Regions from separate parts of the Streptomyces sp. NPDC050619 genome, predicted to be linked through region 1. Evidence: riboswitches for the same ligand, from Rfam matches in the RefSeq annotation. Region 1 holds a riboswitch; each other region holds the start of a gene.

Region 1 (10,287 bases):
GCCTCCCGGATGAACCGCTCGACGAACTCCCCGTCCACCGCGAGCGCGGGATGCATCACCTTGAGCGCGAGCACGCGGTCCAGGCGGGTGTCCACCGCCCGGTAGACCGTGGCCATCCCGCCGACCGCGATCCGCGCGTCGACGCGATAGCGGCCGTCGAGCACCTGCCCGACGAGGGGGTCCTGAAGGGTCGTATCCACGCAGGTGAGTGTACGAGCCGCCGCTGACAGCCCCGCCGGTTCCGGTGAGATCGGGGTGGGACTGCAGCCGAGCTGTGACGCAAAACACGAAAGCCGCAACGGCGAAGCCGTAACGTCGAAGCCACGACCAGGTAGCTGCGGCCACGAAGCCGCAACCTCGACGCCGCGGCCGTCGACCGGTCAGAAGGCAGGCCGCTCCGGATCCAACGCGGCCAGGCCCTCCGCGGGAGACGACGCCTCCGCGAAGTGACGCCGGGGTATCCGGCCCGCCAGCCGGGCCAACCGCCCCGCTTCGACCGCGTGCTTCATGGCCTCGGCCATCAACTGAGGCTCCTGCGCCCGTGTCACCGCCGAGGCGAGCATCACCCCCGCGCAGCCCAGCTCCATCGCCAGCGCCGCGTCCGAGGCTGTACCGGCGCCCGCGTCCAGGATCACCGGCACGCGCGCGTGCTCCACGATCAGCTGGAAGTTGTGCGGGTTGCGGATACCGAGCCCGGACCCGATCGGCGAGCCCAGCGGCATGATCGCCGCACAGCCGACGTCCTGGAGCTTGCGGGCCAGCACGGGGTCGTCGTTCGTGTAGGGCAGCACCGTGAACCCGTCGTCGACCAGCGTCTCGGCCGCCTCCAGCAGTTCGATGGGGTCCGGCAGCAGCGTGCGCTCGTCGGCGATGACCTCCAGCTTGATCATGTCCGTTCCGAGCGCCTCGCGCGCGAGGCGGGCGGTGAGGACGGCCTCACCCGCGGTGAAGCAGCCGGCGGTGTTCGGCAGCACCTGGATGCCGAGCTTGTCCAGCACCGACAGAACGGAACCGTGCACGGAAGGATTCACGCGCCGCATCGCGACCGTGGTCAGCTCCGTGCCGGAGGCCACCAGGGCGCGCTCCAGCACCTCCAGGCTGGGCGCCGCGCCGGTGCCCATGATCAGGCGGGACGTGAAGGACGTACCACCGAGGACGAAGGGGTCGTCGGCCATGGGTCAGCCTCCTTGGACGGCGGTGAGGACTTCGACGCGGTCTCCCTCGGAGAGGGGCGTCGTCGGCCACTGCGCGCGCGGGACGACGGTTTCGTTGAGCGCGGCGGCCACCCCGGAGGGCGCCGCGGTGAGGGAGTTGACGAGCGTGTCGAGGGCGGTGCCGGGGGAGACCTCCTGGCGCTCGCCGTTGACCGAGATGTTCATACGGGTTGCTCCGTGAGGGCGGTACTGAAGCGCTTGGGTGTGAAGGGGCGGGCCTCCTCCGGGAGGTCACCGGTGGTCAGGGCGTGCGCCATGGCGTCGCCTGTGACCGGCGTGAGCAGCACGCCGTTGCGGTAGTGCCCGGTGGCCAGCAGCAGGCCGTCCAGCTCGGTCGGGCCGAGCAGCGGCGCGTTGTCGGGGGAACCGGGGCGCAGACCGGCCCGGGTCTCCGTCAGGGGCAGTTCCGTGATCCCGGGGACCAGCTCATGGGCGTCCCGCAGCAGCTCGTACACGCCGCCCGCGGTCACCGTTGTGTCCCAGCCCAGCTCCTCACTGGTCGCGCCGACGACGAGCTCGCCGTTCTCCCGGGGCACCAGGTAGACGTGGCTGCCACGCACCACGGCGCGCACGGTCCGGCTCAGGAACGGCGCGTACCGCTGCGGCACGGTCAGCCGCAGCACCTGTCCCTTCACGGGCCGTACGGGCGGCAGTACGTCCTCCGGGACACCCGCGAGCCGCCCGCTGAGGCTGCCCCCGGCCAGCACCACCTGCCCGGCGCCCAGGGCGGCGCCCTCGCGCGTGACGACGCCGGCCGCTCGCTCCCGTACGACGGACAGCCGCTCGGCCCACGACCGGTGGAAGACCACGCCCGCCCGCTCGCAGGCGGCCACGAGCGCGCGAGCCAGCCGCCTCGGGTCGATCTGGTGGTCCCCGTCGACGCGGAGCCCGCCGCGCACGCCCGGCGCGAGCATGGGCTCCAGGCGCCGGCACTCCCGCCCGGACAGCCACTCCGACTCCAGGCCCGACTGCCGCTGCAACGCGTGCAGTTCACGCAGATGGGCACGGTCGTCGGCGTCCAGCGCGACCGCGAGCGTGCCGCACCGGCGGTAGCCGAGGTCGTGACCGGTGAGTTCGGTGAGCTCGGCCGCGAAGTCCGGATAGCGGCGGGCCGAGGCGAGATTCAGGCCGAGCAGGGTCTGCTCGCCGTAGTGCAGTTCCGTGACGGCGGCCAGCATCCCGGCCGCCACCTGGGCGGCCCCGCCGCCCGGTTCGGGGTCCACCACGGCCGTGCCGAACCCGCGCTGCGCGGCCCGCCAAGCCGTGACCAGGCCGATGATTCCGCCCCCGATGACAAGGACGTCTGACGTGCCTGACGTGTCTGGGCTGCCTGATGACTCGGGCGTATGCGACATGGGCGTCCAGCCCCTCCCTTCGCCGGCATGACCCGGATCAGGTTCGTACGGTCGGAGGCCGCCAGCCTCCCTCTCAGCCCGGTCCGTCCGGGCTCCCGCGAGTGCTCTACGTCGGCCACCCTAACTCTTGGTTCCGCACCTCTGTAAGGGAGCCTGTCGTCATACCGGCGGGGCACGTGGTGTGGAACAGGTCACTGAGCCCGGCCGCAGACTGACGGATCATCAGCTGGCTATGGTGATCAGGTGAGCGAGCAGACGCAGGAACGGCAGGAACCGGGAGACTCCACGCCACGGCGTGTCGTCGTCGTGGGCGCGGGCATGGCCGGGGTGCAGACCGCGGTCGCCCTGCGGGAACAGGGCTTCACCGGGACCGTGACGCTGGTCGGCGCGGAGCCCCATCAGCCGTACGACCGGCCGCCCCTGTCGAAGGCGGTGCTGCTGGGCAAGGCCGAGGGCTCCGCCTTCGACGTGGACTTCGAGGCGCTCGGCATCGAACTGCGGCTCGGGTACGAGGTGCTGGGCGTGCGCCCCGGCGAGCACGAGCTGGACACCGCCGAGGGGCCCGTGCCGTACGACGTCCTGGTCCTCGCCACCGGTGCCGAACCGATCCGGCTGCCGGGCGCGGAAGGCGTCCCCGGTGTCCATCTGCTGCGCACCCTGGACGACGCCGAACGGCTGCGCCCGGTGCTCGCCCGGCAGCACGACATCGTGGTCGTCGGCGCGGGCTGGATCGGCGCGGAGTTCGCGACGGCCGCCCGCGAGGCCGGCTGCGCGGTGACCGTCGTCGAGGCCGCGGACCGGCCGCTGGCGGGCGCGCTGCCCGCCGAGGTGGCCGCGCCGATGGCCGCCTGGTACGCCGACGCGGGTGCCGTGCTGCGTACGCACGCGCGCGTGGAGCGCGTCGAACCCGGGGCCGTGCTGCTGGACGACGGCTCCCGGCTGCCCGCGGACGCCGTCGTGGTCGGCATCGGCGCCCGGCCCGCCACGGCCTGGCTGGCCGGCTCCGGCATCGCCCTCGGCGCGCACGGCGAGGTCGTCGCCGACGACCGCCTGCGCACCTCCGCGCCGGACGTCTACGCGGTCGGCGACTGCGCCTCGTTCCCTTCGGGAAGGTATGGCGAGCGGCTGCTGGTGCACCACTGGGACAACGCCCTCCAGGGCCCCCGGACGGTGGCCGCGAACATCATCGGCGAGGCCATCGGCGAGGCGCCGGCGGTCTACGACCCGGTCCCGTACTTCTGGTCCGAGCAGTTCGGCCGCTTCGTCCAGTACGCCGGCCACCACGCGTCCGCCGACACGACCCTGTGGCGCGGCGAGCCGTCCGGCCCGGCCTGGACGGTCTGCTGGCTGCGTGAGAACCGTCTGGTCGCCCTGCTCGCGGTGGGGCGCCCCCGGGACCTGGCCCAGGGCCGGCGGCTGATCGAGGCGGGCACACCGATGGATCCGGAGCTGCTGGTCGACCCGGCGCGGCCGCTGAAGACGGCGACGGCGTAGTTCCGCTGTTCCGTTGTTCCGTTTCCGTGGCGGCGGCCTCGGACGGCGGTGTGTCGTCCCAGGTCGGACGGCGCTGACTTCCGACTGTCAGTCCGGGATGGCAGGCTTGTCCCGTGACCGAGATTGACGCAAAAATCGATGCTCTCGTCCCCGCCTGGCTCACCCTCCCCGACATCGCCGAACAGTTCGGCGTCGAGGTGACGCGTGTGCGGCAGTTGGTCAAGGACGGCCAGCTCATCGCCGTACGCCGTGGCGAGAACCGCGCGCTGCACGTCCCCGCCGCCTTCATCGACGGGGACAAGGTCGTCAAGGGCCTGTCCGGGACCCTGACGCTCCTGCGGGACGACGGCTTCACGGACGCGGAGATGCTGGAGTGGCTCTTCACCCCCGACCCGAGCCTGCCCGGCACCCCCGCACAGGCTCTGAGCGAGAATCGCGGCACGGAGGTGAAGCGCCGCGCCCAGGCGCTCGCCGTCTGAGCTGAACAGCACCGGCGTACGGGCCGCGACCCTCAGGGCCACGGCCCCGGCCGAGCACGGCCAACCGCGGCCCGTACGCCACCGACACCACACCGCAACGGGGAGCCACACGCATGCCCGACACCGCCGCCACCACACGCGCCCGGCTCGCCGACGCCCGCGTCTACCTCTGCACGGACGCCCGGCGGAGCAAGGGCGACCTCGCCGAGTTCCTGGACGCCGTCCTGGCCGGCGGTGTCGACATCGTGCAGTTGCGCGACAAGGGCATGGAGGCGGCTCAGGAGCTGGAGCACCTAGAGGTCTTCGCCGATGCCTGCGCCCGGCACGGCAAGCTCCTCGCGGTCAACGACCGGGCGGACGTCGCACATGCCGCCGGCTCCGCCGTCCTGCACCTCGGCCAGGGCGACCTCCCGGTCCCCGCGGCCCGCGCGATCCTCGGGGACGACGTCCTCATAGGCCGCTCCACCCACGCCGAGCCGGAGGCCGCCGCGGCCGCCGTCCAGGAGGGCGTGGACTACTTCTGCACCGGACCCTGCTGGCCCACCCCGACCAAGCCCGGCCGCCATGCTCCCGGCCTGGATCTGGTCCGGTACGCCGCGGGCCTCGGCGCCGACCGCCCCTGGTTCGCCATCGGCGGCATCGACCTCGGCAACCTCGACGAGGTGCTGGAGGCGGGCGCCCGCCGGGTCGTGGTCGTCCGGGCGATCACCGAGGCGGACGACCCGGGCGCGGCCGCCGCGGAGTTCGCCAAAAGGCTGCGGCAGGCGTGACGTCCGTCACAGCTTTCGGCCTGCGAAGGTGTCCGAACGGTGGACAATAAATAGACAAATCGGGCAAACTTCCGTGATCTGGTTGGGGGACCGCCCACCCCTGACTAACCTGCGGGTATGGCCCTCGGCACCGCATCCACCAGGTCTGACCATGCCCGCACCGTGCGTGACATGCTCGCGACCGGCAAAACGACGTATTCCTTCGAGTTCTACGCCCCGAAGACCCCGAAGGGCGAGCGGAACCTCTGGAACGCGCTGCGCCGGGTCGAGGCCGTGGCACCCGACTTCGTCTCCGTGACCTACGGCGCGGGCGGTTCCACCCGCGCGGGCACGGTCAAGGCGACCGAGGCGATCGCCTCCGACACCACGCTCACGCCCATCGCCCACCTGACGGCCGTCGACCACTCGGTCGCCGACCTGCGCAACATCATCGGCCAGTACGCCGACGCCGGGATCCGCAACATGCTGGCGCTGCGCGGCGACCCGCCCGGCGACCCGATGGGCGACTGGGTGCCGCACCCGCGAGGCCTCGCCTACGCGTCCGAGCTGGTCGAACTCATCAAGACGTCAGGTGACTTCTGCGTGGGTGTCGCGGCCTTCCCCGCGATGCACCCGCGTTCCGCCGACTGGGACACCGACGTCCGCCACTTCGTGGACAAGTGCCGCGCGGGCGCGGACTACGCGATCACGCAGATGTTCTTCGACCCGGAGGACTATCTGCGGCTGCGTGACCGGGTCGCGGACGCCGGCTGCGACACCCCGATCATCCCCGAGGTCATGCCGATCGCCAGCGCGAAGACCCTGGCGCGGGTGCCGTCCCTCACCAACGCGGCCTTCCCGCCCGCCTTGAAAGAGCGGATCCTCACAGTCAAAGACGATCCGGCGGCTGTACGCTCCATTGGCATCGAATTCGCCACGGAGTTCTGCGCGCGGCTGCTGGCCGAGGGAGTGCCCGGACTGCACTTCATCACGCTCAACAACTCCACGGCGACGCTGGAAATCTACGAGAACCTGGGCCTGCACCACCCCCCGCAGGCCTAGACCGGCCGCACCGCCATACGACACACTGCGTAACGGCCACTGGGAGAGGGGCGTACATGGGCTGGACGGTCCTCTACATCGCGTTCGGAATCGTCGCACTGTGGCTGCTGGGCGAGGTGCTGCTGCAGTACAAGGCGCGGCTTCGCTGGCGATTGCTCGCCTTCGTCGGCTTCCTCGGCGTCGTGCTCGGCGTGCTCATCCCGTCGGTGATCGTCATCGCGCTGGGCGCCGTCGCCTTCGCGGTCGGGCAGACCTACGTCACCCTCTCCTTCCGCCGCGGCTTCGCGGCCGGCTGGGCGGTCAGCCGCCCGGGCGCCGACGGCTCCAAGCGGCGCCGCGGCAGGGCGGACCGCCAGGATCCGAGCCTGGAGGTCACCGGCCTCGAAGCGGCCGACGCCGGCTTCGACGCCGACGCCAAGTACGGCCAGGACGCCGGTGGTCCCGGTGGTTACGGCCACGAGGACGAGTACGACCGCGACGACGTGTTCGCGCCCGCGCGCCCCCTCGACCCTCCGGCCGCCGAGGCCACCGCCGTGTACGAACCGCTGCCCGTGCCCGAGGACACCGGCTCGTACGGCATATACAACGCCCCCGGGTACACCGCCGCCGACGCGTCCTACGCGGCCGCGGGCCAGCCCCAGGACCAGTACGCGGCGGCCGCCACCGACCAGACGTACGCCTATGACGGCTACTCCGGCTACGACCAGCAGCAGTACGGCTACGACATGACCGGACAGCAGCAGTACGCCGCCTACTCCGACCCCTACATCGGCACCCAGACCTACGACGGTGCCTCGTACGACACCTCCTACGACGGCCAGCAGCAGTACGGCCAGCAGGGCTACGGCCAGGACCAGTACGCCACCGGTCAGTACGGCGAGACCCCGCCCGGCGGTGTCTGGGTACCGCAGCAGCGCACCACCGACGACCCGTACGGTGGCGAACTCCCGCCGGAGCAGCAGCAGTACCCGTACCAGGGAGACGGTCAGACGCAGGGGAACGGGTTCGACGAGCAGTACCGCTTCTGATTCTGAGCGGACCTCATTTCACTCCATCTCGCTTCATTTCACTGGGATCCCCGGAAGTCCGGCCCCTCCACGATCAGTCCGGCGACCAGCGCTCCCGACATGCCGGCGTGCGGGAGACCGCCGCCGGGGTGCGACCAGCCGCCGACGGTGAACAGGCCCGGTACGGCCGTGAGGTTGGCCGGGTGCAGCAGACGGCCGTCGGCCGCGGCCAGTGCCGGTCCCGGGACCGCCCCGCCCTCCGCGCCCGTCGCCGCCGCGATGTCGGCCGGGGTGCGGACCTCGTGCCAGAGGAGGCGGTCGCGCAGGCCGGGTATCGCGCGCTCGGCGGCGGTGATCATGCCCTCGGCGGCGGCATCTGCGTCGGCGCGCCGGTCGAAGGCCTCCGGCTCATGTCGGCCGGTGGGTACCACCGAGGTGAGCGTGACCGCCTCATGCCCCGCGTCCGGGACCAGCCGCGGGTCGTCCGGCCGCAGCACCGTGACCGTCGGGGGCGGCGCGGCCGTAGCGGGGGGCGTGCCGAACAAACGGTCCAACTCGGTCTCGCGGTCCTCCGCGTGCACCACCGTGCGATGAGTCGTCCCCTGCGGGCGTGCGCCGCGCAGCGCCAGCAGCACGGCCAGCCGGCTCGGCAGCCCGCGCTGGGGCCCGACTTCCCCTTCTCCCCGCAGTACCGCATTCCGGACGACGCGGCCGAGCGCCTCGGGCGCGACGCCGGCGACCACGAAATCCGCCTCCGCCACCGCCCCGTCCGCGAGCTCCACCCCCGCTGCCCGGCCGTCCTTCTCCACCACCCCGGTGACCTCGGCGCCGAAGACGAACTCGACCTTCCTGGCCACGCACCGCTCGTACACCGCGCGCGCCAACTCCCGTATTCCGCCCCGCACATACCAGGTGCCGAAGGCGTGCTCCAGGTACGGCAGCACGGTCGCGCTCGCCGGAGCGACCCGCGGGTCCAGGCCGTGAGCGAGGGCGTGGCTCTCCAGGAGGGCGATGAGCCGGGCGTCGCGCAGCTCCCAGGCGCCGACCTCGGCGAGCGTGCCGGCCCGACGAGTGCGCAGCAGCCGCTTGTGGGGGACCGCCGGATAGGGCTCGCGCTCGGCCAGCACCGACCAGTTCGGCCACAGCGGCTCCTCCAGGAGCGGCCTGCGCGTCCGGTCCCAGGCCTCGCGCGCGCGGACCAGGAAGTCGCCCCAGAGCTGCCCGGTGCCCGACCCGAGCGCCTCGTCCAGGGCGGTGACGACGCCCGCGCGTGAGGCGTTCGGCAGCGAGACCTCGGTGCCGTCCGCGAAGACGTGCCGTGACGACGGGTCCACCTGGACCAGGTCGACGCACTCCTCCAGTGGTTCCCTGCCGGTCTTGACGAACAGGTCGCGGTAGACCGCGGGCAGGGGCAGGAGCCCGGGGCCCGTGTCGAAGGAGAAGCCGTCCCGCTCGAAGCGGCGCACCGCTCCGCCGTACGTCTCCGTACGCTCGTACACCGCCACCCGGTGGCCCGCGACGGCCAGCCGTGCGGCGGCCGCCATCGCGCCCATCCCGGCGCCGATCACCGCAATCCCTGCCATGCCCGCGACTTTATCGGCCGCCACCGACAATCCGGCCGCGGGCCTGTGAGGCCCCCGGCCGGAGGGAGTGGGGGAGTACGGACACGGACGCGTTCGTCACCAGTCGGCGACCCGGCGTCCTGGGCCTGAGTGCGTACGACTGAGTACGCGTACCTAGCAGGTGAGTTGAGTACGCGCGCGGATAGGTTCCGACCTGCGTGAACGAGAGAGTGGAGGCACGGAGAAGGGGAACGGCTCCGGCACCGGCGACACGGGGCGCCGGAACGGAGCCGCCCCGGATCCGCTCCTTCCGCCGGCTGGCGCCGGCGGGAGCGAGGCACGGGGGAACCCGGGGGACGACCGAACGGGGGCCCAACGGGGGAACGGGGGAACGGGGGAAACGGGGGAAACGGGGGAGCACGAGGAGGCGCCGGTTCGAGGTGGCCCGCGGGGGACGCGGCCACACCGGACCGGCGCTTTCGGCTGTGCGCGGCGCCCACTCAACGGCGCCCACTCAACGGCGCCCACTCAACGGCGGCCGCTCAGCGGCGCCCGCTCACCCGCCCCTGGAGCAGCCGGGACAGCGCCGCGTGCACGTCGTCCAGGGAGCGCTCCGGCTGGAAGGCCTGCCAGTCCAGGGCGGCCACCAGCACCATGCCGACCAGCGCGGCCGCGGTCAGCGGGACATCGAGGTCGTCACTGAACTCACCGTTGTCGACGCCGTCGCGCAGGACGCCCTCGACGACCGCCACCGCCTGGCGCCGGACCACCATGAGCGTGGACTGCCAGGCCCTGTTGGTGCGCCACAGCTCGGCCACGTACAGCTGCGTGAAGGCCGGGTAGCGCTGGATGAAGACGAGACCCGCGCGGATCATCGCGTCCAGGGCGTCCACCTGGCCGCCGCCGTCCCGGGCGGTCCGCTCGGCCGCCTCCCGGAGGGAGGCGGTGAGGAGTCCCACGCCGTGCCGCAGCAGTTCCTCGAAGAGGACGGACTTGCTCGCGAAGTTGTAGTAGACGGTGCCCTTCGCGACTCCGGCCCGCTCGGCGATCTCGTCCACCGTGGTGGCGGAGAAGCCCTGCTCGGCGATGAGCGTGACGGCCGCCTCGTAGAGCTTCTGCCGGGTGGCCTCGCGGCGGGTGCTGACGCCCGGCGTGGCGCTGCTGCTTTCCATGACCTTGATTCTCACAGGAGCCGCTCGGCGGTGACACCGAGTCCGTCACCCGAACGCTCGATCGAAGTAAAAGACCAGGTCAGAACGGATTGTCAGTGCCATACCTCACGATGGGCACATACGGCACCTCGTGTCCGGGCGTGCCGTCACACAGACGACAGGAGGTTCGTCATGGCCAACCACCACGCAGCAG
Region 2 (10,287 bases), on a different contig from region 1:
CTGCACGATGCCGGTGACCACGCCCATGGCGATGTTGATCAGGAAGAGCTTGCCCCAGAACTTGGTCGCCCTGAGGTACTTCTCCTTCTCCGTGCGCACCCACGCGGTCTGCAGACCGGCCGTGAGAGCGGCCAGCGAGATCGTCAGGGGGACGAAGAGGAAGTGGTAGACGGTGGTGATGCCGAACTGCCAGCGCGCCAATGTCTCCGGCGCCAGGGCCAGGTCCACGTCGTCAGTCTCCTTACGTCGCCGTGGTACAGCGGCAGCTTGCCCCTTATGTCACGCACATCATGGGAGTAACCGGGACACGCTTGTGAACGCGTTCACATTCACAAGCAATTATGACGTACCTATTTTCGGCACACGAAGGGGGGTCCCCCTCGGAAGGGAGACCCCCTTGGCAGGACCGGTACCGAGCCCCTACAGCAGCTCCTTCCGGAACCCTTCCGCCACCTTCAGAAAGATGTCGTTCGCCTCGTTCTCCCCGACCGTGACCCGCACACCCTCACCCGGGAACGGCCGGACCACCACGCCGGCCTGTTCGCACGCCGCCGCGAACGCGACCGTGCGCTCCCCCAGCCGCAGCCACACGAAGTTGGCCTGGGTCTCGGGCACCGTCCAGCCCTGGCCGCGCAGCCCGTCGACCACGCGCGTGCGCTCGCACACCAGCGAGCCGACCCGGCCGAGCAGCGCGTCCTCGGCACGCAGCGAGGCGATCGCCGCGTCCTGTGCGAGCTGGCTCACACCGAAGGGCACCGCCGTCTTGCGCAGCGCCGCCGCCACCGGCTCGTGGGCGATGGCGAAGCCGACGCGCAGACCCGCGAGGCCATACGCCTTGGAGAACGTGCGCAGCACGCAGACGTTCGGCCGGTCCCGGTACAGCTCGACACCGTCAGGCACCTCGGCATCGCGAATGAACTCGCGGTACGCCTCATCCAGCACGACGAGCACATCACCGGGCACCCGGTCGAGGAAGCGCTCCAGTTCCGCTCGCCGGACGACGGTGCCCGTCGGGTTGTTGGGGTTGCAGACGAAGATCAGCCGGGTCCGGTCGGTGATCGCGTCCGCCATGGCGTCGAGGTCGTGCACATCGCCCGGCGTCAGCGGCACCTGCACCGACGTCGCCCCGCTGATCTGCGTGATGATCGGGTACGCCTCGAAGGACCGCCAGGCGTAGATGACCTCGTCACCGGGTCCGGAGGTCGCCTGGATCAACTGCTGGGCGACGCCCACCGAGCCGGTGCCGGTGGCCACGTGGGAGAGCGGCACGGCGAAGCGATCGGACAGCTCGCTCATCAGGACCGTGCAGGCCATGTCGGGGTAGCGGTTGAACGAGGCGACCGCGGCCGTCACGGTCTCCATCACACCGGGCAGCGGCGGATACGGGTTCTCGTTGGAGGACAGCTTGTAGGCCACCGGACCGCCGGCCGCGGCCGGCTTGCCCGGCTTGTAGGTGGGGATACCCTCCAGCTCGGCGCGCAGCTTGGGGCTCGTCTCGCTCACCGCAGTCCTCCTCGCGACCACCGGCGGCCCATCATCACCACCGGCTTCCAATACTCCTCACCTTATGAGGATTCGGCGCCGCTGCGTACAGGCGAGGAGCGACCTGGTTCCGCCGAGAGCGCGGGCCCCTCTGTCCCATCGGCTGTCCCATCGGCATCAAGCGCATCACCGTACGAAGGCAGACGAATCGGGGGGCGCGGCCACATATATCTATGCGCCGGTGGCTCGCGCCGTGGCGCGCATCCCTCGTGCAGGTGAGTTGAGACCTCTTCGAAACATCGGTGACTTGGCAGGCCGGTGCACGCCGACAAGTCACGTCCTGTCATTGCAACGTCCAACTGCCTTGTTTTCCAAGGAAATTGACCCACTATGACCTTGCAGAAACGTGCCTGTCAATGCGCGCATATGCGTCCGCCCTACCCCACCGCATGAGCCCTACTATCGGCTCGCCATGACAGCAGCAGGGAAGCACCAGGTGAGCCGCGCGGAAACCTCACGTCGAGGCAATCGGCCGGGCCGGGCGGGCATCAGAGACGTCGCCGCCGCCGCGGGAGTCTCCATCACGACCGTCTCCGACGCTCTCAACGGAAAGGGTCGGCTCCCGGATGCCACCCGACGCCATGTCCGCGAGGTCGCCGACCGGCTGGGCTATCGTCCGTCGGCCGCCGCCCGCACGCTCCGTACCGGCAAGTCGGGACTCATCGGCCTGACCGTGACGACGTACGGGGATGAACCTTTCACCTTCACCGAGTTCGCGTACTTCGCCGAGATGGCCAGGGCCGCCACCTCGGCCGCGCTCGCCCGCGGCTACGCCCTCGTCATCCTCCCGGCGACCTCCCGCCACGACGTGTGGTCGAACGTCGCGCTCGACGGGACGGTCGTCATCGATCCGTCCGACCAGGACCCAGTCGTCAGCGAACTGGTCCGCCAGGGTTTACCGGTCGTCTCCGACGGCCGCCCGGCCGGGGTGCTCCCGGTCACCGCCTGGGTCGACAACGACCACGAGGCCGCCGTCCTCGGTATCCTCGACCACCTGGCCGACGCCGGCGCCCGCCGCATCGGCCTGCTGACCGGGACCAGCACCGACACGTACACCCACCTGTCGACCACCGCATACCTGCGCTGGTGCGAGCGCGTGGGCCAGGATCCGGTGTACGAGGCCTATCCGGCGCACGATCCGTGCGCGGGCGCCGTCGCCGCCGACCGGCTGCTCGCCCGCCCCGACCGCCCCGACGCCGTCTACGGCCTGTTCGACCCCAACGGCACCGACCTGCTCGCCGCCGCCCGTCGCTACGGACTGCGCGTCCCGGACGAACTGCTTCTGGTCTGCTGCAGCGAGTCCACCGTGTACGCCAACACCGAACCGCCCGTCACCACGCTCTCCCTCAAACCGCGCCGCATCGGCACGGCGGTGGTCCAACTCCTCATCGACGCCATCGAGGGGGTGGCATCGGACCAACCAGTCGAGCAGGTGATACCGACCGAACTGATCGTGCGTACCTCGTCCCAGCGACGTCCGCCGCGCACGACGGTCAGTCCGCCGCGGTCGCCCGAGGAGAAGTAGGGCGAGGGCGGCCGAGGAGGGGTAAGCGCGTTCCGTGGGGCGGGGCAAGGGCGGTCACCCAGCGGTCGAAGCCCTGCCCAATCGGGGCGAAAGCCGCGATGAACTGGAGTCTTGCTCCGATTCACCACCCCTGGGTCATCACACGGCGCGATCCACATTCCTATGATGGGCGCACGACACCGCGGGCCGCTGCGACCAGGCAGTCCGAAGCGGTGCAGATGCGGCGCGATGGTGGAGGGGTCTGATGACTCAGGGGGCCGGTCAGGGACCCGAGGTGGAGCGTACGGCGACGCTGCGCGACTTCCGGGTACCCGCGTACGTCCACGAGACCGGGCCGTACCCCCATGGCATGCCCACCGGCGAGGCCGTCAGGCCCGTCGAGGAGCCGGTGGACCACCCGGAGGGGTACACGCCCACCCAGCGGGACCTGCCCGTCATCAAACGGGGCGACACGCCTCAGGCGGCCGTCGATCCCGCGCCCGTCCCGGCCCCGCAGCCGACGGCCGGCCCCGGGCCCCTGTACGTCGTCGGAGATGTGCACGGCTATCTCGAAGAGCTGACGGCCGCCCTCCAGGAGCAGGGGCTCATCGACACCGCGGGCCAGTGGTGCGCGGGCACCGCCCGGCTGTGGTTCCTCGGCGACTTCACCGACCGCGGCCCGGACGGCATCGGCGTCATCGATCTCGTGATGCGGCTGTCCGCGGAGGCCGCCGCGGCCGGCGGCTACTGCAAGGCGCTCATGGGCAACCACGAGCTGCTGCTGCTCGGCGCCAAGCGGTTCGGCGACACGCCCGTCAACTCCGGTGCGGGCACCGCCACCTTCCAGGCGGCCTGGCTGCTCAACGGCGGCCAGAAGACCGACATGGACCGCCTCCAGGACCACCATCTCCAGTGGATGGCCCGCCTCGACGCCATGGAGGAGGTCGACGGCCATCTGCTCGTCCACTCCGACACCACCGCCTACCTCGACTACGGCGACTCGATCGAGGCGGTCAACGACACCGTCCGCGAGACGATCACGCGCAACGACGCGGACGAGGTGTGGGATCTGTTCCGCAAGTTCACCAAGCGCTTCTCCTTCCGCGATGAGGGCGGCGCCGACCACGTACGCTCCCTGCTCGATACGTACGGCGGCACTCGGATCGTTCACGGTCACAGCCCCATTCCGTACTTGCTGGGCGAGGTCGGCTCCGAAGACGGCGAGGACACGGCCGGTCCCGTGGTGGAAGGACCACATCTCTACGCCGACGGGCTCGCCATCGCGATGGACGGCGGAGTGACCATGGCCGGAAAACTGCTGGTCCAGCAACTTCCACTGGATATCTGAGCGTTCACGGGGCAGGCGTCCCCCCGTGGCGGACCGACCGGCGACAACGCTGGCCAGAGGGCATTTTCGGTAAACCCCCTGTCACCGCGTGCCGTCATCGCTCTACCATCGGCTTATCCGTAGCAGGCTCCCCTCCGTTTCTGCCCGACGGCTCGTCAGCGTGCGAGCCACAAGCCCTACGGAGCATCGGGGGATGCACATGAACAGCGTTCCGCAGCACCTGCTGAGCGAGGACCGCCAGGAATACGAGCGGATCCTCGATGAGGCGCTGCGCTCCGCACCACAACGCCCGGAACTGGCCGCTGTCGGACAGCGGCTCAACACCGAACAGCTGCGCACCATGGCGCTCAACGCCACCGCACTCATCACGGCGGCCGCGGCGACCGAGTACCAGCACTACGTCAAGGTCCGCGAGGAACTGCGCCGGCCGGCGCCGTCCACCCCGTCGTCCACGCGCGAAACCGGCTCCGCGGAGCCGGGCACGAGCGCGATGGGGCTCGCCGCCACCATGGGTGAGGTCGCCGAGACCGCCGGCGCGGGCGCCATCGCCGTCGTCGCGGTCCTGGCACCCGTCCTCGCCGGAACCGCCGCGGCGATCTTCCTGCTCGTGGGCTACATCCTCAAGATGCTCGACCCCGAGCCGGCCTTCGCCCAGACCATGCTCACCACCGGATGGGTGTTCGGGGCCGTGACCGCGGCCGCGATCCTCGTCGCCGCCGTCGGACTGCTTATCACCGCCCTGCGCAACCGGCCCTCGCTCGAAGCCGGCCCGTACGGCGAGATGAGCGCGGAGGTGACCCAGGCCAGGGAAGCCTGGCACGAGGCACTGCTGGAGCGCGGCCTCCTGCCGTTCCTGCGGGAGGCACTCGCCGATCCCGGCAGCGCCGCACTGCACCGTGCGACACCGCCGGCGTCGACCAGTCGTATGCCGCACCTCGGCTACGACCGCCCGGGATTCAGCAGCCCGGACGACGGCGGCCGCGGCTCGCGCCCCAGGTTCACGAGCCCGGACTACAGCAGCCCGGAGTTCGGGGGGCCGGACCACAAGCCGGAGTAACCCCTCGGCTTGCGCCCCCACCCAGGGGAGCGCAAGCCGAAGACCCGGCCTTGGGCCGTCCGTTGGGTCCGTTGCGTCCGTTGCGTCCGTTGCGTCCGTTGCCAGGACGCTCAGGACATCGGAGTCCGTCACCGGCGATCAGCCCAACGATCAGCCCGATGCCGATCCAGTCCGTCGGCGATCAGTCCGCCGGCGATCAGGTCATCGCCGTCAGTCCGCGATCGGCAGATACACCCGGTTCCCGCTCTGGGCGAACTCCTTCGACTTCTGGAGCATCCCCTCAGCGACCTCCTCAGCCGTCGCCCCGGCAGCCGCTGTACCGCCGAACTGCTTTGTGATGCTTTGGCTAATCTTCATCGAGCAGAACTTCGGCCCGCACATCGAGCAGAAGTGAGCCGTCTTGGCGGGTTCGGCCGGCAGCGTCTCGTCGTGGAACTCCCGTGCCGTGTCCGGGTCGAGGGCAAGGTTGAACTGGTCCTCCCACCGGAACTCGAAGCGGGCGTCGGACAGTGCGTCGTCCCACTCCTGTGCACCTGGGTGCCCCTTGGCGAGGTCGGCCGCGTGGGCGGCGATCTTGTAGGTGATAACGCCGGTCTTGACGTCGTCACGGTTGGGCAGGCCCAGGTGCTCCTTGGGCGTGACATAGCAGAGCATGGCCGTGCCCCACCAGGCGATCATCGCGGCACCGATGCCGGAGGTGATGTGGTCGTACGCCGGAGCGACGTCCGTCGTCAGCGGCCCGAGCGTATAGAACGGAGCTTCATCACAGATCTCCTGCTGAAGGTCGATGTTCTCCTTGATCTTGTGCATCGGGACGTGGCCCGGGCCTTCGATCATCGTCTGTACGTGGAAACGCTTCGCGATCCGGTTGAGTTCCCCGAGCGTGCGCAACTCCGCGAACTGCGCCTCGTCATTGGCGTCCGCGATCGATCCGGGCCTGAGGCCGTCGCCGAGCGAGTACGTGACGTCGTAGGCGGCGAGGACCTCGCAGAGCTCCTCGAAGTTCTCGTACAGGAAGCTCTCCTTGTGGTGCGCGAGGCACCAGGCGGCCATGATCGAGCCGCCGCGGGAGACGATGCCGGTCTTGCGGTTGGCCGTCAGCGGTACGTACGGCAGGCGCACGCCCGCGTGGACCGTCATGTAGTCCACGCCCTGTTCGGCCTGCTCGATGACCGTGTCCTTGTAGATCTCCCAGGTCAGCTCCTCGGCCCTGCCGTCGACCTTCTCCAGGGCCTGGTAGAGCGGGACCGTACCGATGGGAACGGGGGAGTTGCGCAGCACCCACTCGCGGGTGGTGTGGATGTTGCGGCCGGTGGACAGGTCCATGACCGTGTCGGCGCCCCAACGGGTCGCCCAGGTCATCTTCTCCACCTCCTCCTCGATCGAGGAGGTGACCGCCGAGTTGCCGATGTTGGCGTTGACCTTCACCAGGAACCGCTTGCCGATGATCATCGGCTCGATCTCCGGGTGGTTGACGTTGGCGGGCAGCACCGCGCGCCCCGCTGCGATTTCCTCGCGTACGACCTCCGGGTCGACGTTCTCCCGGACGGCCACGAACTCCATCTCGGGCGTGATCTCCCCGCGACGTGCGTACGCGAGTTGGGTGACGGCCTTCCCGTCGTGGCTGCGACGCGGCTGCCGGGGCCGTCCCGGGAACACCGCGTCGAGGTTCCTGAGTCCCCCGCGCGGCGAGGTGTGCTTGATCCCGTCGTCCTCGGGGCGGACCGGACGGCCCGCGTACTCCACGGTGTCGCCGCGGGCGACGATCCAGTTCTCCCGCACCGGCGGCAAGCCCCTGCGGACATCGGTTTCGACGAGTGAATCGGTATACGGGCCTGACGTGTCGTACAGCGTGACCGACTGCCCGTTGGTGAGGTGCACCTGACGGACCGGCACGCGCAGATCGGGGCGTGAGCCCTCGACGTACGCCTTGTGCCAGCCGATGGACTTCCCGGTCTCCCCGTCGCTTTCGCTGGAAAGCGGGGTGGAGACAGGCGTGCGTGCGTCCTCGTTGGTCATGAGACCTACTCCCTACGCCGGCATTACCCGGTAACAGGTTCGGCGGTCGACGCAGCGGCTTCCGTCTGCCAACGCTTCGTGTGAAACATCACTCGCTTCAAGCGATGTTTCATGTGAAACATGGCTGGGACGGAGGTCAGCGCCCTCTCAGCCCGGTGCTCCGAGCTCCCGCGTGTACAAAGGTGGCTCCACGCTAGCGGCAATTCGGGCGCGGTGAACAGAGGGCCCCTGTCGTTCTTGCGATGATCGGTCGGTGACCACGACACCTCAGCCCCCGTACCCGCCGCCCGAGCCACCCCGCGGGCCCGGCTCCGGAAACGGCATGAGCCACGGCCGCGGAGACGGCCTTGGCGGCAGCCATGGAGGTGGCACAGGTCCTGGTGGTGAGCACGGCCACGGGCCTGGAGCGGGAGCCGGTGGCGGTGGCAGGGGCGGTGGCGGGCACGGTGACGGACACGGTCACGGTCCCGATGACGGACACGGACCTGGTGGCGGACACGGTCCCGGTTCCAGTGGCGGCCATTCGCACAGTCACAGTCATGGGCCGGCGGCCCCCGTCTCCCGGCACTTGCGCAAGGTCATCGCGGCCATCCTCATCCCGTTCGCCGCCGCGGTGGTGGTCGGGCTCGCGGTGCTGTGGCCCGGTGGTGCCCCGGGGCACGAACGCACGGGTGTCGGCTTCGACCGGCAGACCCAGCAGGCCACGGTCACCAAGGTCACGAGCGTGAGCTGCAAGTCGGTGAACGCCTCGGGAGAGACCCCGACCGGTGACACCTCCACCGCCGAGGGCTCGTCCGCGCAGCAGCAGGCGGACGGCACCTGCAAGCGGGCGACGATCCGGGTCGACACCGGCAAGGACAAGGGCCGTACGTTCACCGAGATCGTGCAGCCGGACCAGTCACGGCAGTTGCACGAGGGCGAGAAGGTCGTGGTCGCCTACGAGCCCTCCGCGCCTAAGGACCTGCAGTACTCGGTCACCGATGTGAACCGCCGACTGCCGATGGCGCTGCTCGCCGGCATCTTCGCGCTCGCCGTCGTGGTGGTGGGCCGACTGCGCGGCGTCATGGCGTTGGTCGCACTGGCCATCAGCTTCATGATCCTCAACTTCTTCATCCTGCCCGCGATCCTTCAGGGCTCGAACCCGCTGGTCGTGGCCGTGGTCGGGGCGAGCGCCATCATGCTGATCGCCCTGTACCTGTGTCATGGCCTCTCGGCCCGGACCTCCGTGGCGGTGCTCGGCACACTCATCTCGCTGGTGCTGATCGGTGTCCTCGGCTCGCAGTTCATCGGCTGGGCCGCGCTGACCGGGAACACGGACGACAACACCGGTCTGATCCACGGCCTGTATCCGTCGATCGACATGAGCGGTCTGCTGCTCGCCGGCGTCATCATCGGTTCGCTCGGTGTCCTGGACGATGTGACGGTCACACAGACGTCGGCGGTCTGGGAACTGCACGAGGCGAACCCGACGATGGGCTGGCGCGGGCTGTACCGCGCGGGTATCCGGATCGGCCGCGACCACATCGCGTCCGTCGTCAACACGCTCGTCCTCGCCTACGCGGGCGCCGCGCTGCCGCTGCTGTTGCTCTTCTCGATCGCCCAGAGCAGCGTGGGGACGGTCGCCAACAGCGAGTTGGTCGCGGAGGAGATCGTGCGCACGCTGGTGGGCTCGATCGGCCTGGTCGCCTCGGTGCCGGTCACCACGGCCCTCGCGGCCCTGGTGGTCGCGTCCGACCGGCCTGGGACGGAGACGGTGACACCCGCGGGGGCGACGGGAACGGAAGCAGCGGGGACCGGTGCCCGACCGGCTCCGGCGCGCGGCGGGAAGGGGCGGCGCCGCAGGCACTGAGGCGGGGAGGCCCGGTTGGCAGTCCGCAGGCACTGAGGCGAGAGACCCGGCTGACAGTCCGCAGGCACTGAGGCGGGGAGGCCCGGTCTGCGGCCCGCCGGCCGGCGCGCCGGTTCGCCCGGCCGATCGGCTGGCACGCCGGCCCACCCGACCAGTGGGCCCGCCCGACCGGGTTGATCCACCAACCCGGGCAGAAGCGTTACTGCCCACTTCCACGACCGTGACCAAGCGTTTCGCCGACCTCATTGCCGTAACGCTTCAGCCGGCGCTCTGCTCCTCCGCCAGGATGCGGTCCAGAGCCTCGTCGAGGTGGGCGTCGAAGTCGGCGAGAGCACCCTCCTGGCCCAGCGGCACCAGCTTGTCGGTGCGGTCGAGGAAGGCGACGAGCGGCGCCGTGGACGAACGGAACAGCGCCTGGTCGCTGCCGACCTGAAGCCGGATCAGCACATCTCCCAGCGAGTCGGGATCGGCGGGGGCGACCCGCACATCGCCCTCACCGCACGGCTGTCCCACTCCGTCGATCAGCAGTTCGCGGCCGAAAGCCCAGGTCACAGGGGCGTCACCCGGCAAGTGGAAGGTCAACCGAACGGCATAGGGATCGCAACTCTCGTAGCGCAGTTCCACCGGGATGCGGAAGGAGAGCTCTTCGGACACGAGAAAGCTCATCATGACCTCTGCCTGTACGGACTCGCGCATCGCCTACCCCGTCGTGTGATGTCGACTGGCTGGGAAGGTTCCCTCTGACACTGTGGCATCTTGCTGAACGTGTACGCCGGATCACAAGGAGTGAGTTTTCAGATACTGATAGAGATCGCGAGCGACCCCAGGAGCCGCCCCATGACACTCTGCAGCTCCCGCGTCGCCGCAGGCAGCCGGTCGGCCTGATGAGCAGGCAGAGAAATGGCCATGGTCGCGGCCGTGGTGCCCACCGTGATCGGGATCGCCGCACACACCGTCCCCAGCGCGTA
Region 3 (10,287 bases), on a different contig from region 1:
CCCCGACGCCCTCCACCAGCGAGAGCACCGCGCCCGCGGCCACCACGAGCAACGCTCCGTCGCCCGCGGCCGGTGACTCCAACCTCGCCGAGACCGGCGCCAACTCGAACACCGGCATCATCGCCGGCATCGCGGCCGCCCTGGTCGTCCTGGGCGGCGGCGCCGTCTGGTTCGGCCTGCGCCGTCGTGGGGCGAGCGGTCGCTGACGCCCGCTCCGCACACCGCTGTGGCCCGTTCCCGACAAGGGGGCGGGCCACCGCTCGTTCACCCGAAGGTCGCCCGCTCCAGCCAGAACTCCAGCAGCTCGCGCTCGCCGAGCACCTCCAACTCCGGGCTGTCCAGCGGCAGCCGGCGGTAGAAGGCGAGCAGTACGGCGGTGAGCGGCCCCCTGAGCGCGACGGTCGCCTTCTCGTGACCGCGCCGCCAGAGGAGGACGTCGTCGGTGAGCTCGACGACCCACTCGGCGTTCACCTCGGGCGTGGTGTCGGTGGCGTGCAGATGGATGCTGCGGCCGGGCCGGCGCAGCTCCGTCGCCGCGTCGTGCGGCATGGTCCGCTGCACGAACTCCACGATCTGGAGCCACTCGTCGATCGCGTCGGCGGCCACCTCGGGAGCGACCTCGTACGGCAGCCCGGCGGCGAGCGTGGCGTCGGCGCGGTGGATCGTGATCTCGTGCGCCATCCGGCGGGCCCAGAACCCGGCGCTGGGGATCCCGGCCCAGGCCCACACCTTCGTGTCCGGACCGGCCTCCCGCAGTGTGCCTACGAGCATCTCGCCGGTCTCCGCGAGCCAGGCGTCCAGCGCGGCGGCATCTCCCCGGGCCGCCGGTCCGTCGCCGAGCGGCACCCGCTCCTCGGGGATGTCCTCCTCGGCACGCGTCCGCACGATCAGCTCCACCCAGCGCAGAGCGCCGCCCGTATGCCGTACGAGCTGTTCCAGCGACCAGTCCGGGCAGGTCGGCACGGTGGCGGAGAGGTCCGCCCCGGAGGTCACGACCGCCCTCAACAAGCCGACCTGATGATCGATTTCCTCGCAGTAGCGGTCATGGGAGAGCAGTGTCATGCCCGCACCCTATGCGCCCTCCGATCCCCCGAGCACGACGATTTCCGCCCCGTCGAACGTCACCCCGACCGTGCCCCCGACCTCCGGCGCGTCCCGCAGCGCGCACGCCGCCTCCAGTCGCGGTGCGCCGTCCTGGGGCTGGAGGTGTACGGCGACATGGGTGCCCTTGAAGGTCCGCGCGGTCACCGCGCAGCGCAGCCCCTCGTCCGCGGCCACGAGCCGTACCCCGGCGGGCCGCACCAGCACGCAGCGCTCCCCCTGCGAAGCCCCGGCGGGGACCGGTACCTTGCCCCACGGTGTGTCCGCGGCCTCCCCGGCGACGGTGCCCTCGGCCACGTTCTGGAAACCGAGGAAGCGGGCCACGAACTCGTCCGCCGGGCGCTGCCAGACCTCAAGAGGTGTACCGGACTGGGCGATCCGCCCGTCCCGCATCACCACGACCCGGTCGGCGAGCGCGAAGGCCTCGCCCTGGTCGTGCGTCACGGCGAGCACGGTGGTGCCCAACCGGCCGAAGAGTTCCCGCAGTTCGACGACGAGCCGCTCCCGCAGCGAGCGGTCCAGCTGGCCGAGCGGCTCGTCGAGCATCAGCAGCCGGGGACGGGGAGCCAGGGCACGGGCGAGCGCCACCCGCTGCTGCTCACCTCCGGAGAGCGCCGCGACCGCCCGGCGCCCGGCGCCCGGAAGCCCGACCAGCTCCAGCAACTCCTGAACCCGCTCGTCCTGTTGTGCCTTCGACGCGCCGTGCATCCGCAGCCCAAAGGCGACGTTCCCGGCCACGTCCCGCTGCGGGAAGAGCTGATGGTCCTGGAACATCAGCCCGATCCCACGCTTGTGCGCGGGCACGCCGGCCTGGTCGCTCCCGTCGAGCAACACCCGTCCACCATCGAGGGGTTGGAGTCCGGCCACCGCCCGCAGCAGCGTCGACTTGCCGCTGCCGCTGGGCCCGAGCACGCACACGATCTCGTGCTCGGCGACATCGAGGCCGACCCCGTCCAGCGCGGACTGCCCGGCCCGCCCGTTCCGCCCGTTCCGCCCGTTCCGCCCGTTCCGCCCGCCGAACCGTACGGTCGCGTCCTCAAGGCTCAGCAGCATCTAGAACTCCCCGGTCCGGTCGGTGCGCAGCCGCTCAAGCACCAGGAGCGCCACCGCGCACACCACCATCAGAATCGTCGAAAGGGCCATCGCCTGGCCGTAGTTGAGGGCACCGGGCCGCCCGAGCAGCCGCGCCACGGCGACCGGCAGCGTGGGATTGTCCGGCCGCGCGATGAACACCGTCGCCCCGAACTCACCGAGCGACACCGCGAAGGCGAACCCCGCCGCCACCAGCAACGCCCGCCGCACCATCGGCAGATCGACCTCACGCCACACCCGCCACGGCGACGCCCCGAGCACCGCCGCCGCCTCCCGCAGCCGCACGTCCACCGCCCGCAGCACCGGCAGCATGGTCCGGACGACGAAGGGGACGCCGACCAGCGCCTGGGCCAGCGGCACCAGGATCCAGGAGGACCTGAGGTCGAGCGGCGGCTCGTCGAGGGCGATCAGGAAGCCGAATCCGACGGTCACCGCGGACACGCCCAGCGGCAGCATCAGCAGCGCGTCGAAGCCGCGCACGAACCGGCCCGCGTCCCGCCGCGTCAGCGCGGCCGCGGCGAGAGCGCCGATCGCCACGGCGATGGCGGTGGCGGTGGCGGCGTACTGCAGTGAATTGCCGATCGCCTCGATCGGCGGGACGAGGAAGATCCCGCTGTCGTCACCGGTCAGCGCCCGGTAGTAGGCGAAGTCGGGCGCGTCGAGGGACCGCTGCACCAGCACGGCGAGCGGCAGCAGCAGGAGTACGGCGATGGTGACCAGGACGCCGGTCAGCAGCGCCCACTGCCCGGCCCCGCGCGGCCGGCGCGCGGTCGCGGACGCGTCCACCAGCTTCAGGGCGGTCTCCCGGCGCCGTACGGTCCACGCGTGCACGGCGAGGACCGCGCCCACCGCGACGAACTGGATCAGCGTCAGCACGGCGGCCGTGGACAGATCGAAGATCTCCGAGGTCTGCCGGTAGATCTCCACTTCGAGGGTCGAGAAGGTCGGCCCGCCGAGGATCTGCACCACGCCGAAGGACGTGAAGGTGAACAGGAAGACCATCAGCGCGGCGGCGGCCACGGCGGGGCCGAGCGCTGGCAGGGTGACCTTCCGCCAGGCTTTCAATGCGGACGCGCCGAGCATCCGCGCGGCCTCCTCCTGGCGCGGGTCGAGCTGCGCCCAGAGCCCGCCGACCGTCCGTATCACCACCGCGTAGTTGAAGAAGACGTGCGCGAGCAGGATCGCCCACACGGTGGTGTCCAGCCGTACGCCCCACAGCTCGTCCAGAAGCCCGCCGCGGCCGACGAGCGCCAGGAACGCCGTACCGACGACGACCGTCGGCAGCACGAAGGGCACGGTGACGACGGCCCGCAGGATCTGCTTGCCGGGGAAGGCGAAGCGGGCGAAGACATACGCGCCGGGCAGGGCGACCAGCAGGGTGAGCGCGGTGGAGGCGAGTGCCTGCCAGGTGGTGAACCACAGGACGTGCCGGATGTCGGACTGCGTCAGTACGTCCGCGATCCGCCCGAGCTGCCAGGTCCCGTCGACCTTCAGACCGCGCGCGACGATCGCGGCGACGGGGTAGGCGAAGAACACCGCGAAGAACGCGACGGGCACGGCGATGAGCCCGAGCCGCGCCGCGTTCCCCTTGAAGCGCGGGGTCACTTCAGTACGAGCGAGGTCCACGACTTGACCCACTGGTCACGGTGGTCGGCGATCCTGGCCGGGTCCATGGTCTCGGGATCCTTGGCCTGCGGCCCGTACTTCGCGAACTCGGCCGGCACCTGGGCGCCCTCCCGCACCGGGTAGACGAACATGTTGAGCGGCATGTCCTCCTGGAACTCCTTGGTGAGCAGGAAGTCGAGGAACTCCTTGCCGCCCTTGGCGTTGGCGGCGTTGCTCAGCAGGCCCGCGTACTCGACCTGGCGGAAGCAGGTGCCGGCGGCGACGCCCGTCGGCGCGGTCGTCGGCTTCGGGTCGGCGTAGATCACCTCGGCGGGCGGCGAGGAGGCGTAGGAGACGACGAGCGGCCGGTCGGCGCCCGCCTTCTTGCCGGCGGAGGAGCCGGAGAACTCCTCGTTGTAGGCCTGCTCCCAGCCGTCGACGACCTTCACGCCGTTGGCCTTGAGCTTTGTCCAGTAGTCCGACCATCCGTCGCCGCCGTACTTGGCCGCGGTGCCGAGCAGGAAGCCGAGCCCGGGCGAGGAGGTGGAGGCGTTCTCGGTGACGAGGAGGTTCTTGTACGCGGGCTTGACCAGGTCGTCGAAGGAGGCCGGCGGGGTCAGCTTGTGCTTGCTGAAGTACGCCTTGTCGTAGTTGACGCAGATGTCGCCGGTGTCGATGGGCGTGACCCGGTGCTTGTCCTCGTCGACGCGGTACTCCGGCTCGACCTGGTCGGAGCCCTTCGCCTCGTACGACTGGAACAGCCCGTTGTCGAGCGCCCGTGACAGCAGGGTGTTGTCGACGCCGAAGAAGACGTCGCCCTGCGGGTTGTCCTTGGTGAGGATGGCCTTGTTGACTGCCTGCCCGGCGTCGCCGTCCTTGAGGACCCTGACCTTGTAGCCGGACTTCTTCTCGAAGTCGGCGAGGACGCTCTTCGACACGACCCACGAGTCGTGGCTGACGAGGGTCACGGTCTTGGAGCCGCCGCCGCTCCCGCTGTCGGACGATCCGCACGCCGACAGCGTGACAGCGCAGCCCAGGCCGACGGCCACGGCCGCGAGCTTCTTGGTGGTGCTCACCGATTTCCTCCTGGCTGACCAGGAAGAGACGCTGCCCTGCCCGGGACCTGAGACGGTTCCCGGGCAGGGCACAACAGCTTGAGTGATGACCGAACTTCCTACCCAGAATGACCTGGGCAAGGTTCAGAGGGTCTGCGGTCTGTCCCGCACTCTCAGCGCTGTGGCGCTCCCCTGTCGGAATATGAATATGTACTTACGCGGGCCACACTACCGCTCGGTCGCGGCGAGCTGACCGCACGCCCCGTCGATCTCCTGTCCACGGGTGTCCCGGACCGTGACCGGCACACCATGGGCCGCGATGGCCTCGACGAACGCCTTCTCGTCCTCGGGACGGGAGGCGGTCCACTTCGACCCCGGCGTCGGGTTCAGCGGGATCAGGTTGACGTGCACGGGCTTGCCCCTGAGCAGCCGCCCGAGCCGGTCGCCCCGCCATGCCTGGTCGTTGATGTCCCGGATCAGCGCGTACTCGATGGACAGCCGGCGCCCGGACCGCTCCGTGTACGCGAAGCCCGCGTCCAGGACCTCGCGCACCTTCCACCGCGTGTTCACGGGGACGAGGGTGTCGCGCAGCTCGTCGTCGGGGGCGTGCAGCGAGATGGCGAGCCGGCACTTGAAGCCCTCGTCGGTGAAGCGGTTGATCGCCGGGACGAGTCCGACCGTCGAGACGGTGATCCCGCGCTGCGAGAGCCCCAGTCCGTCGGGCTCGGGGTCGGTGAGCCGCCGGATGGCACCGACGACCCGGTTGTAGTTGGCGAGGGGCTCGCCCATGCCCATGAAGACGATATTGCTCAGCCGCGCCGGACCGCCGGGAATCTCGCCGTCCCTCAGGGCCCGCATACCGTCCACGATCTGGTGCACGATCTCGGCGGTGGACAGGTTCCTGTCCAGGCCCGCCTGGCCGGTGGCACAGAACGGGCAGTTCATCCCGCATCCCGCCTGGGAGCTGATGCACATGGTCACCCGGTCCGGGTAGCGCATGAGCACCGACTCGACGAGCGTCCCGTCGAACAACCGCCACAGCGTCTTGCGTGTGGTGTCCGCGTCGGTCGACAGATGCCGCACGACGGTCATCAGCTCGGGAAGCAGCGCCTCCTGAAGCTTCTGCCGCGAGCCGGCCGGGATGTCGGTCCACTGCTCCGGATCATGCGCGTACCGCGCGAAGTAGTGCTGCGACAGCTGCTTGGCGCGAAACGGCTTCTCGCCGATCGCGGCGACGGTGTCCTTGCGCTCACCGGGGGTGAGATCGGCAAGGTGCCGCGGCGGCTTCTTGGCTCCGCGGGGGGCGACGAAAGTGAGTTCTCCGGGTGCAGGCATAACCCTCCCAGTGTCGCAGATCGCTCGGTGTGCCCTGCGGGCCGAGCCTGTCCGTGCATCCACGCAGGAGCGTGCTGTCGGCGTCAGGCCTCGAAGCGGCGGCGGGCAGCCTCTATGTGACCGAGGTAGGTATGGGTCCAGTCGCACATTCCATCGACCGTTGCGCGCAGGCCCTGGCCCGGCTCGGTGAGGATGTACTCGACCCGGGGCGGCACCGTGGGGTGCACGGTGCGCTCGACCAAGCCGTTGCGCTCCAGCATGCGCAGGTTCTGGGTGAGCATCTTGTGGCTGATGCCCTCGATCTCGTTGCGCAACTCACTGAAGCGCAGCGTGCGTTCACCGAGAGTCTCGATGATCAGGAGCGCCCACTTGTTGGCGACGTCGGAGAAGATCTCCCGTGCCAAGGAGTCCGCGCGACTCAGATCCGCGTCCTCGGGTGAGCCGCTGTACTGCTTGGTCACCATCAGGTTCCCCAGTCACTGAAAAGTGCGTTCTTCCACGTCAGCGCTTACTCTCCTACGGTTTCCGAGTAACCACAAGAGAGCGAGTGCTCACGACAAGGAGGCGGACAGCATGGCCCTCACCCTGGTGAACCCCAGCGGATTGCCCGAAATCGATGTCTACCGGCAGGTGGCGATCGCATCCGGATCGAAGCTCGTCTTCATCGCCGGACAGGTCGCCTGGGATGCCCAAGGGGTCACGGTAGGCGAAGGTGACCTCGCCGCTCAGGTCGAGCAGTGCTACCTCAACATCGGCACCGCCCTGGCCGAGGCCGGCGGCTCCTTCGACGACGTGGCGAAGCTGACCGTCTACGTCGTCGGCTGGACCCCCGACAAGATGCCCACGCTCCTGGAGGGCATCGCCCGGGCCGCCGCGAAGCTGGGAGTCACCCCGGTTCCGCCGGCCACACTGATAGGCGTCGCGGCACTGGACGTCCCCGACCACCTGGTCGAGATCGAAGCCACCGCGGTCCTCGACTGAGGTGATCTTCCGGCGCCTCCCGGACGCGTCCTCCCCCGGACGCGCCCCCATGAGCGGGACCCGGTCGCCCCGCTCGTGAGGCGTTCTACCGCTGGAGTACTAAGCGGTCCGCTGCTCCAGCCGCTCCTTGAGCAGCTGCTCGTCGCGCGGCAGCTCCTTGCGGAGCTGCGGGCGGACGACGAGGGGGACGAGGACCTTGCCGAGGCCGTGCCCTTCGAAGTCGATCTCCAGCGTCACGCGGGAGCGCCGCCCCTCGTCGAGCGGCTCGATCTCGCCGTGGACGCGCGGCCTGACGGGACCGTCGACACCGTGCAGCCCCCAGCTGTGCGGCGGGGTGTGCTCGGTGAACTCCACGGTCATCAGCCTCTCGCGGCTGCCGATGCGCCGGGTGACCCGGACCCGGGAGCCGGTGTGCAGCGGCCCCTCGTCGAGCCGGTCCGCGCGCACCGCGCTCAGCTGCCATTCCGTCAGGTGAGAGGGGTCCGTGACATACGCGTAAACCTCGTCGGGGCTGCGGTCGACGTCGATCACTTCTCGGATGGCGGACATCGCGCCCTCCTTCCAGGGCGACCCCCTTCGAGAGCCCGGTTGGCCCCCTTTGGGGGCTTACACCGGAATCGTCCCACTCGGCCGCCCGCAAGGCCATCGCCCGCGCCTTCGCCCGCTGATGCAAGGAGCCCCCGCCTCGGCAGGGGCTCCAAACGACGAGACCGAGATCAATCAGCCGGACGCGACAACGTTCACCGACTCAGCAGCCACACACCACCGGCCCCGTCGGCGGCAACGCATCCAGCCGACCCATGCTGTATCGATCGACCCATGCTGTATCGATTCGCCGCCACCACGGCGCGGCGCCGTGCCCCACTCAGCCAGACCCCACGAAGACGACAAACAGCAACCACACCACCGGCGCCGTCGGCAACAACGAGTCCAAGCGATCCATGATGCCGCCGTGCCCCGGCAGCAGCGTGCCCATGTCCTTGATGCCCAGGTCCCGCTTGATCATCGACTCGCCGAGGTCGCCCAGCGTGGCGGTGGCCGCGACCGCGAAGCCCAGCAGCAGCCCCTGCCACCAGGTGCCGTCGTCGATCAGGAACTCCATGCACAGCGCGCCCGCCACCATCGCGAAGGTGACCGCTCCGAGCAGGCCCTCACGGGTCTTGCCGGGACTGATGCGCGGAGCGAGCTTGTGCTTGCCGAAGCGCCAGCCGACGGCGTACGCGCCGGTGTCGCTGACGACGGTCAGCAGCAGGAACGTCAGGACACGGCGCGCTCCGTCGTCGGCCGCGAGCATCATGGCGACGAACGTGGCCAGGAACGGGACGTAGAAGGCCGCGAAAACACCCGCCGTGACGTCCCTGAGATAGCCCTCCGGCGGCTCCGTCATGCGCCAGACGAGCACGGCCAACGCGGTGAGCGCCATGGCGACCCACGCGCCCTCGGCACCCCGGACATAACCGGCCACGACCATCGCCGCACCGCCGAGCGCCAGCGGCACCAGCGGCGCCTTGATGCCCTTGCGCTCGTCCAGCCGCCGGGTCAGCTCCCACAGGCCCACCACGACGGCGACCGCTATGACGCCGATGAACATGGCCTTGACGAAGAACAGCGACACGACGATCACCGCACCGAGCCCGACACCGACCCCTATGGCCGCACTCAGGTCCCGGCCCGCGCTCTTCTTCTGCGGCGCGGGTGCCGGCTGCGAGGCGTCGGACATGGGCTCCGGATTCTGCGGCGGCGCCTGATAGGGCGGCTGCGCCTGCCGCAAGTCGTCAGGGCCGTAGGACGGGGCCTGCGGCGGGTCGTACGAGTTGTGCGGGTTGTTGTGCTGGGCGTACGGGTCGTGCGGCGGAGTGCGCTGGGTGTCGTACGGCTGAGTCTGCGGCGTCTCGTCGCGGAACAAGGGGCCGCTCACCCGAGCGGCCCCCCGGTCGTCATCCTGGTCTCCGCCATGCGCGGGCACCTCGGGCACGATGGGCATGGGGCGAGTGTGCTGCGCGTCATGCGCATCGTACGTGGGACCCGCCGGGGCAGCCCCCTGGACAGGCCCCTGGTCGGACGGCCCCCAGTACCCGGCTTGTGACGGCGCCCTCCAGGAAGAGTCGTTCATCAGACCTCGAGCAGCTCCGCTTCCTTGTGCTTGAGGAGTTCGTCCACCTGGGCGACGTACTTCGCGGTGGTGTCGTCGAGCTCCTTCTCCGCGCGGCGGCCCTCGTCCTCGCCGACCTCGCCGTCCTTGATCATCTTGTCGATGGCGTCCTTGGCCTTGCGGCGGACGGCGCGGATCGAGATCTTGGAGTCCTCGGCCTTGCTCCGGGCGACCTTGATGTAGTCCCTGCGGCGCTCCTCGGTCAGCTCGGGGAACACCACTCGGATGATGTTGCCGTCGTTGCTCGGGTTGACGCCCAGATCGGAGTCGCGGATCGCCTGCTCGATGTTGCGCAGCGCGCTCTTGTCGAACGGGGTCACGACCGCCATGCGCGGCTCCGGCACGGAGAACGAAGCCAGCTGGTTGATCGGCGTCGGCGCGCCGTAGTAGTCGGCCACGATCTTGTTGAACATCGCCGGGTGCGCACGGCCGGTGCGGATCGCGGCGAAGTCCTCCTTGGCGACCACGACGGCCTTCTCCATCTTCTCCTCGGCTTCGAGGAGGGTCTCTTCGATCACCACTTGCTCCTGCGTGTCTTGAGTAGGCCCGGCTGCGGTTCCTTGGTGGGGGCGGCGGCCGGCTGCGTCGCGTCTTCTTTCTGCACGTTTCCCGACCGGCAGGACATTGTCCATCCCCCGGTCAGGCTCATCAGCCCTGGCTGCCTTGCTCACCCACAAGCGTGCCGATCTTCTCACCCTTCACGGCGCGCGCGATATTGCCCTCTGCCAGAAGCTCGAAGACCAGGATCGGGAGCTTGTTGTCACGGCACAGCGTGACGGCGGTGGCGTCGGCGACCTTCAGGTCGCGCGTGATGACCTCGCCGTAGCTCAGGGAGTCGAACTTGACGGCGTCCGGGTTGGTCTTCGGGTCGGAGTCGTAGACCCCGTCGACGCCGTTCTTGCCCATCAGCAGCGCCTCGGCGTCGATCTCCAGGGCGCGCTGCGCGGCGGTGGTGTCGGTGGAGAA

The links. A riboswitch is a leader RNA that binds a small molecule or an ion and turns the genes downstream of it on or off. The one in region 1 is predicted to bind thiamine pyrophosphate.
Region 2: it holds a riboswitch for thiamine pyrophosphate, as region 1 does, so the genes downstream of both, thiC (phosphomethylpyrimidine synthase ThiC) here and thiO (glycine oxidase ThiO) in region 1, are expected to answer to the same signal.
Region 3: it holds a riboswitch for thiamine pyrophosphate, as region 1 does, so the genes downstream of both, AB0I77_RS36740 (thiamine ABC transporter substrate-binding protein) here and thiO (glycine oxidase ThiO) in region 1, are expected to answer to the same signal.

The regions. Positions count from the first base shown of each region.
Region 1 is NZ_JBFAIR010000024.1:122,405-132,691, reverse strand. It holds gene pknB (Stk1 family PASTA domain-containing Ser/Thr kinase) at 1-200, opposite strand, end outside; gene AB0I77_RS33660 (thiazole synthase) at 381-1,175, opposite strand; gene thiS (sulfur carrier protein ThiS) at 1,179-1,379, opposite strand; gene thiO (glycine oxidase ThiO) at 1,376-2,569, opposite strand; TPP riboswitch at 2,567-2,678, opposite strand; gene AB0I77_RS33645 (FAD-dependent oxidoreductase) at 2,813-4,063, shown strand; gene AB0I77_RS33640 (Rv2175c family DNA-binding protein) at 4,177-4,542, shown strand; gene thiE (thiamine phosphate synthase) at 4,656-5,312, shown strand; gene metF (methylenetetrahydrofolate reductase [NAD(P)H]) at 5,430-6,353, shown strand; gene AB0I77_RS33625 (hypothetical protein) at 6,410-7,381, shown strand; gene AB0I77_RS33620 (NAD(P)/FAD-dependent oxidoreductase) at 7,420-8,943, opposite strand; gene AB0I77_RS33615 (TetR/AcrR family transcriptional regulator) at 9,465-10,094, opposite strand; gene AB0I77_RS33610 (SAV_6107 family HEPN domain-containing protein) at 10,266-10,287, shown strand, end outside.
Region 2 is NZ_JBFAIR010000015.1:88,141-98,427, forward strand. It holds gene AB0I77_RS24605 (cytochrome ubiquinol oxidase subunit I) at 1-228, opposite strand, end outside; gene hisC (histidinol-phosphate transaminase) at 421-1,503, opposite strand; gene AB0I77_RS24615 (LacI family DNA-binding transcriptional regulator) at 1,955-3,067, shown strand; gene AB0I77_RS24620 (metallophosphoesterase) at 3,312-4,394, shown strand; gene AB0I77_RS24625 (hypothetical protein) at 4,588-5,451, shown strand; gene thiC (phosphomethylpyrimidine synthase ThiC) at 5,662-7,470, opposite strand; TPP riboswitch at 7,463-7,652, opposite strand; gene AB0I77_RS24635 (YibE/F family protein) at 7,724-9,319, shown strand; gene AB0I77_RS24640 (SsgA family sporulation/cell division regulator) at 9,578-10,015, opposite strand; gene AB0I77_RS24645 (IclR family transcriptional regulator C-terminal domain-containing protein) at 10,114-10,287, opposite strand, start outside.
Region 3 is NZ_JBFAIR010000028.1:142,531-152,817, reverse strand. It holds gene AB0I77_RS36760 (LAETG motif-containing sortase-dependent surface protein) at 1-206, shown strand, start outside; gene AB0I77_RS36755 (maleylpyruvate isomerase family mycothiol-dependent enzyme) at 265-1,062, opposite strand; gene AB0I77_RS36750 (ABC transporter ATP-binding protein) at 1,072-2,154, opposite strand; gene AB0I77_RS36745 (iron ABC transporter permease) at 2,155-3,798, opposite strand; gene AB0I77_RS36740 (thiamine ABC transporter substrate-binding protein) at 3,795-4,874, opposite strand; TPP riboswitch at 4,952-5,057, opposite strand; gene rlmN (23S rRNA (adenine(2503)-C(2))-methyltransferase RlmN) at 5,082-6,188, opposite strand; gene AB0I77_RS36730 (helix-turn-helix domain-containing protein) at 6,272-6,652, opposite strand; gene AB0I77_RS36725 (RidA family protein) at 6,762-7,169, shown strand; gene AB0I77_RS36720 (SRPBCC family protein) at 7,269-7,718, opposite strand; gene AB0I77_RS36715 (phosphatidate cytidylyltransferase) at 8,035-9,282, opposite strand; gene frr (ribosome recycling factor) at 9,282-9,839, opposite strand; gene pyrH (UMP kinase) at 9,970-10,287, opposite strand, start outside.